Regions from separate parts of the Paenibacillus sp. R-74696 genome, predicted to be linked through region 2. Evidence: riboswitches for the same ligand, from Rfam matches in the RefSeq annotation. Region 2 holds a riboswitch; each other region holds the start of a gene.
The links. A riboswitch is a leader RNA that binds a small molecule or an ion and turns the genes downstream of it on or off. The one in region 2 is predicted to bind cobalamin.
Positions count from the first base shown of each region.

Region 1: linked by a shared signal. The riboswitch ahead of ACSR9A_RS28860 (ABC transporter substrate-binding protein) and the one ahead of ACSR9A_RS23245 (ABC transporter substrate-binding protein) in region 2 are both predicted to bind cobalamin.
Region 3: linked by a shared signal. The riboswitch ahead of metE (5-methyltetrahydropteroyltriglutamate--homocysteine S-methyltransferase) and the one ahead of ACSR9A_RS23245 (ABC transporter substrate-binding protein) in region 2 are both predicted to bind cobalamin.

Region 1 is NZ_JBPULM010000050.1:81,251-83,518, reverse strand. It holds gene ACSR9A_RS28865 (hypothetical protein) at 1-321, opposite strand, end outside; cobalamin riboswitch at 596-864, shown strand; gene ACSR9A_RS28860 (ABC transporter substrate-binding protein) at 1,148-2,268, shown strand, end outside.
Region 2 is NZ_JBPULM010000045.1:674,743-677,010, reverse strand. It holds gene ACSR9A_RS23250 (NADH-dependent flavin oxidoreductase) at 1-862, opposite strand, end outside; cobalamin riboswitch at 992-1,189, shown strand; gene ACSR9A_RS23245 (ABC transporter substrate-binding protein) at 1,358-2,268, shown strand, end outside.
Region 3 is NZ_JBPULM010000046.1:133,506-135,773, forward strand. It holds gene metE (5-methyltetrahydropteroyltriglutamate--homocysteine S-methyltransferase) at 1-1,260, opposite strand, end outside; cobalamin riboswitch at 1,532-1,724, opposite strand; gene ACSR9A_RS25160 (energy-coupling factor ABC transporter ATP-binding protein) at 1,879-2,268, opposite strand, start outside.

The DNA of each region.
Region 1 (2,268 bases), on a different contig from region 2:
ATAATAGCCGCCGTCAATCGATGCTTTAATAAAATCAAGCAGGTCATTATTCAAAATAGTCGAGCTTCGCCTGTCTATCGCTATCCGCTGAAAATCAATAAAAGGGCAGTCATAAAACTCAACCATTTTATCTCTATAATAACCATTGTAGAAAAAAGTATATAATTGGTTTGGATCGGGAATATCGAATAAATTAATATAATTATTCATAAACCACATTTTTTTCGAATCTACGCGAGATATAATCGAATAAAAATCACTGTAAAACCAATAGGAATCAATAATTTGTTTTACTTCGACTGGAAGGATTTTCACCGGCAATGTGATCATTCCTTTTCTATTTGATAGAGTATCTATTGGACTAACTTAATAAATAAGCTCATCATGCGTGAAGTATTTTCAATATATCATTACTGGAAAAAATATGAAAGTTTTATATTGAAAAACCTTTCATTTAGCTTGTTTAAGACACTGGGGCGTGTGCATTATGATGGAACTAAAGCTTATCTAAATCAAAATGTTGACAGATCAGCACTTCCTCCCTAAGATTAAGAGTGGATTACGGACAAGACAGGCTGATTAGCCTGCAAAACTTCATAATTGTATGAAAATAGGTGCGGTACGAAGGCAAGGACATATAGGCCTTAGTTCGCTTAAAAGGGAAGTTCGGTTAAAGGCCGACACGGACCCGCCACTGTAAAGGGCAGCAGCTAATCAATGAGCAAGCTGCGCTCCCCTCACAAATAAACCACTGGCTGATGAGCTTCTTTTCGTCGCAGAACGAATTGCAGATGCTCGCCCTAGCCGGGAAGGGAAGAGAGGGAGGCCCCAAGTCAGGAGACCTGCCTGTTTTAACATCACTGTTTGACCTACGGTGCTTAGGGAGGTGGTTGGTTATGCCCATTTATTGCAAAATGTCTAACGATTATTTGCTGCTCCATGACGAGCAGAGGCAGATAAGGTTTAGTTATTTATCATAAAAGCATTTCTGACTGCTTTCTTAAGGGTCGGGGATGCTTTTTTTAAAATGTAGGAAAGGATATGATTTTTCTATCCTTTCTCTATATTTCTACGCGAAACGGTAGCTTTGCCGCCACAGGACGGCTTTCGGCCGTTTACGCTTACTAGAAGGGGAGACAAAAGAAAAATGAACAACACGAAGAAGCCATTTAGCTTGTCACTTGGAATGATGATCGTTTGCCTGATGCTGGTGCTTGCAGGATGCAGCACGAATGCTGACTCAAACGCAGGGAAGGGCACCAATGCTGCCGGGGAAAACAACGCTTCTGCCGCAAATAAAACACTGACAATGGCGTACACCTGGAACCCGGCAGGCGTTGATCCGCATGGCGATGACAGCTGGGACGTTATGCGCTCTGGCGCAGGGGAAACGCTTATTAAATTGAATGAGCAGCTGCAGCCGGCCGCTTGGCTTGCGAAGGAGTGGAAGCAGGAGGATGCTAACACGTGGACGCTCAAGCTGGAGAACAACGTAACGTTTCACGACGGCAAAAAGATGGATGCAGAAAGCGTGAAAGCTTCGCTGCTTCGTTCCATTGAAAATAGCCATTTGGCGAAGGATTTGCTGCTGGTGAAAGATATAGAAGTGGTTGCACCGGATGAGCTGAAACTTATAACAACACAGCCGAACTCGGCTATCATTTCCAGCTTGGCTGATCCAAGCACGATTATTCTTGATGTCGACAGCATGAAGGAAGCGGGCAGCTACCCGGCCATGACGGGAGCTTTCAAAATCAAGCAGTTTACGAAAGACGTATCGCTTGTTGTTGAGCGTTATGATGGTTATTGGGGACAACCGGCGAAGCTTAAGGAAGTGACAATGAAGTTTGTAACCGATGGCAATACCCGCCTGATGGCGCTGCAAGCTGGCGAAGTAGATGTTGCTACGGACATTCCGATTGACAGCATTGAGTTGGTAGAGAAGGACAGCAAGCTGGAAGTGCTGTCTGCACCATCGGTTCGTACACATATGGTATTATTTAATATGAATTCTGCTTTGTTTAAAGAAAAGGCGAACCGCGAGGTTGTAGATCAAGCCATTCCACGCGAGGCGATTATTGAATCTGTTATGCGTGGCTATGGCACGAAAGCGAAAAGCCCATTCCCGGAAATTTTGCCATTTGGCAAAGTAGCGGAGCAAGCAGCAGGGGAAACGACGGAGCAATTGCTGAGCGCTGGCGGCTGGCAGAAAAATGCTGCAGGCATGTGGGAGAAGGAAGGCAAGCCATTCGAGGCGACGCTCCTTAC
Region 2 (2,268 bases):
CGCTGTATTTTTCGACGAACCAGGCCATGCGGCTTTGCGAATCCTGTTCGCCTCTGCGCGGCTTCGACCAGAAATCATTAAGCGACACATGCAAATAATCCAGCTTTTGCTCGATTAGAGCGTTAACCAGATGGTACGAATGCTCCATCGTCAAGCCTTCTTCTTCAGGCTCCTCAGGCGAGAAGCGATAGCCCACCAGAAATGGCTGTGGCGCCATAGCTGCGGCTTTCTGAACGGCTTCAACGACGTAGAGCGGGAAAGCCATCCGTTTATGGAGCGAGCCGCCCCAATCGTCGGTACGTACATTGGAAGCAGGGGAGTAGAATTGCTGCAGCAGATAGCCGTTGGCACCATGAATTTCTACGCCGTCAAAACCAGCCTCAATTGCTCGGCGGGTCGCTTCGCCAAAGTCGGCGATAATCGCTTTGATTTCATCCTCGGTTAGCTCGCGTGGTACAATACCGCCTTCTTGCTGGGCAATGCTGCTGGCGCTCACCAAATCATCATTCGGCACTAGGCCAGGAAAGCAGGATCTTCCGCCATGAAAAATTTGCAAAATCGCCTTCGCGCCGCGGCTTTTAATCGCATCGGCCAGACGCTTGAGGCTTGGGATCATTTCGTCGGTATCCGCGCCAAATTCGCCCGGGAAGCCTTTGCCGTTGCGGCTTACGTAGACGCATGCTGTAACGACGATGCCGGGCCCCGCACTGCGACGGCTGTAGTAGGCGAGCTCCTCATCAGGCACTGTACCGTCCGGATTGGAAGAGCAGGTTGTCATTGGCGCCATTACAATACGATTATGTACAGACATGCCATTCGTGAAAGTGAATGGTTCAAATAAAGGCTGAAATTGTGGTTTCATCAGTCGTTCCCTCCAGTTACGAAATGCTATCTACTTTATTTTATATCAGAAAATAAACAAAGGAAAGCGGAGTGGAAAGGTTGCTTAAATGAAAGGGCTGGTATATAATCAACCAGATTTGCAAACAACTGAAAAATTGTGGGAATAAGGTGCGACAGCTGCGGCTGGAGCTTAAAAGGGAAGTTCGGTGCAAAACCGACGCGGTCCCGCCACTGTTACGGATTAGCTGAAGCTACAAGGCCACTGATCTCGCTTAGCGAGAATGGGAAGGCAGCTTGCAGCATGATTTCTGGTAGCCAGGAGACCTGCCTGTTCTGACAACACTGCTGTAACCTACGGAGAATAGGGAAGTGTTAGCGCGCATGCTTATTTGCTATGATGGAAAATAACAATAACAGGCAGCTCTATCCTTCCTATGACTGGAGGCAGAGCTGTCTTTTTTTTGCGGATTTTTACAGGAAGATGATTTTGCTAGAGGGAGAGGAAATAGAAAAGATGAAACGTACACAAACGGCAAGAAATAAAAAAAGAATGGGTGTTTTATTCAGCCTCTGCTTGCTGCTGGCGCTGATGGGCTGCAGTGGTGCCAACGGCTCCACTGAATCGAGCAGCAATAATGGGCTGTCGCAGCAGTCTGCTGCTCCTTCCGCCGCTGTGGATGCTGCTTCTGAAGAAATCGTGCTGGCTGCGCCGCGGGATTTAGCACCAGGACCACAAGATGCTTATTACACGAGCACTATTCTATACGTATGGGAGCCGCTAATTGCTGCTTCTGAGGATGGCAAGCCTGCTCCAAAGCTGGCGGAATCGTGGGAAATGTCCGCTGATGGCAAGGAATGGACCTTCATGCTGCGCAAAGGCGTGACGTTCCACGATGGTGCGCCATTCAACGCGGACGCGGCGCTTGCAAATTTTGCCCGTTACAAGCAGGTGAGCCCGAAGAGTTCGCCGTTCTATACGCTCGACATCAACAATTCATACCCAAGCCTTCAGGAAGTTGTGAAGGTTGATGATAGCACGATTAAACTTGTGTTCGATAATCCGCAGCCGACGCTGCTGTATTCAATGATCAATTTCTCAAGCCCGATGTACAGCCCGAATAATTTTGACGAAAACGGCGACTTCAACGGCCTGCCGCAAGGAACAGGCCCTTTCAAGCTTGTACAGCATGAGAAGGATCAATTTTCACTGCTAGAGGCTTATGACGGTTATTATGGCGAAAAAGCAAAAGCTCAAAAAATCCGCGTCCGCGTCATACCTGACCCTGATACAAGGCTGGCTGCCCTTAAATCTGGGGAGATTTTGGGCGTCATGGATTTGGGAGCTATTCCTCCTGCCCATGCCGAGGAGCTGCTGAAGGATGACCGCTTTGCTGTATCGACGGCGAAATCGACGATTTCCCACTA
Region 3 (2,268 bases), on a different contig from region 2:
TTGACGCTCTGCAAATACCGCTTTGCGCTCCGACGGCTGTGCATTGATGCTCGCTACAGCGGCATGAACGCTTGCACGGCCACGGGACGGCGATGCGGCAAGTGCAGCCAAAGCGGCTGCATTGCGATCAAACGCCTCTTTTACCGCTGCTTCTCCTTCATTCAGCGCAGTTGCAAGAACGGAAATTTCCTCCAGCTTCTCATTGGCATAGGCCAGTGCGCCTGCAAGCTCTGCTGGCAGTGCCGTTTCAAGAGCCGCCGATACAGGTACATGCAGCAGGCTGCAAGAGGAGCTTACAATTAGGCGGTCGTTTGGCACGACTTTAGCAATGCGGGCAAGCAGCGCTTTGCGCTCCTGAAGATCCGCCCGCCAAATGTTGCGGCCATCAATAACGCCTGCACCCAGCACTTTATCCTGCGGGAAGCCGATCGACTCAAGCTGCTGCAGGTTCTTTTCAGCGCCAGCTGTGAAGTCCAGGCCTAAGCCCTGTACAGGCAAAGCCGCGATTGCAGCATAATGCTGAACCGATTCGAAATACGTTTGCAGCAGCAAATTGAGCTTAGGTGCAGCTTCATGAAGCTGTGCATAAATGCTTTGAACAAGCGCCAAATCTGCATCAGAAACATCTGTTACGAGCGAAGGCTCGTCAATTTGTACCCACTGTACGCCTTCTTGCTCCAGCTCGCGCAGCACCTGTGCATACAGCGGCACATACTGGGCAGCAACCGTAGCAAGCTCAGAAGCGGCATAACCTTTAGAAAGCTTGAGGAATGTATAAGGTCCAACAATGACTGGTTTGCCTTCGATGCCCAGCTTTTCCTTTGCCTCGCGGTAAGCGATCAATGGACGGTTCTCGGTCAGAGCCGGCGTAATGCCCTTCAGCTCAGGAACAATGTAGTGATAGTTCGTATTGAACCATTTCGTCATCTCGGATGCCGACGCCGTTTTATTGCCTCTCGCCATGGCGTAATAGGTCGTTACCGATACAGGGCCGCCTGTGTAACCAAAGCGCTCAGGCACGACGCCAAACATAGCAGCTGTATCAAGGATATGGTCATAATACGAAAAATCATTTACCGGAATGAGATCAATTCCGGCCTGTTTTTGCAATTGCAGATGGTTTAGACGAATCGTCTCCAGCTGTTTCAAGAAATCCGCTTCCGCAAGCTTGCCGCTCCAGAACGCCTCCAGCGCTTTTTTCCATTCTCTGTTTTCACCGATACGCGGATATCCCAAACTGCTGCTTTTTACTTGACTCATTTTTATTGCCTCCTGTTTTTCATTATTCACCCTAGTGGATGGAAGTTATAATTCTTTGTTATTTCATCAACAAACTCAGATATATGCTTATGGCGTTGCGAGCGAATTTCTTCGCGGCGGCCTTTCCCTATACATCCGATTTGCTGCCAGCCAGAAACGATTAAATACAAAAAGGGACGTCCTACCCTGTACAGAAATGTGGGTAAAGACGCCCCTCGTTTCAACAAACGATGGCTGCCATCTTTAACACCTCCCTATCTCCCGTAGGTAATGCAGTGTATAGAATAAGGCAGGTCTCCTGGCTCCAGCATCATCATCGCTGCGCTCGCCTTCCCGGCATCATGCCAGTGGCTTTATTGTGCAGAACTCCGCTGTTACAGTGGCGGGACCGCGCCGGTGTTGCACCGGACTTCCCTTTTAAGCTCAAGACGTTACGCAAGAGCACCTTATTCCTCGCTATTTAGTTGGTCAATCTTTATTTATACAAGGTAAAACGGTTGTCGCGTTCTTTGGCGGCGCAGCTCGTTTCAGTCCGAGAAATATAGAGAAAGGATGGAAAAATCATATCCTTTCCTACTATTTCAAGCAACATGTATAACTATACACACTTTCGTGTTTTTATACAACAAAAGATTTTACAGCCGCTTTAAATTGTTCGAGCGTGCGCGGCGGCGGCTGTGTTCCCCTCAGCTTGGACGGCAGTGCCTCCCATGCTTCCAGCACCATTGGCAGCGTGAGTCCAAGGCTTCTGAGACGCTCGCCTTCGCGAAATACCGTCTCCGGCGTACCCTCCAATATACAGCGGCCCTCATTCATAATAAAAATCCAGTCCGCCCAAGCATAGGCCATATTCATGTCATGCGTGGCCATAACCGGAGTTATGCCGCTCGCATGAATGCGGTCCAGCTCAGCCATCAGCCGCTGCTCCGATATCGGATCGAGATAAGCAGCCGGCTCATCAAGCAGTACCAGCTCCGGCTCCAGCGCCAGCACGCCGGCAAGAGCGAC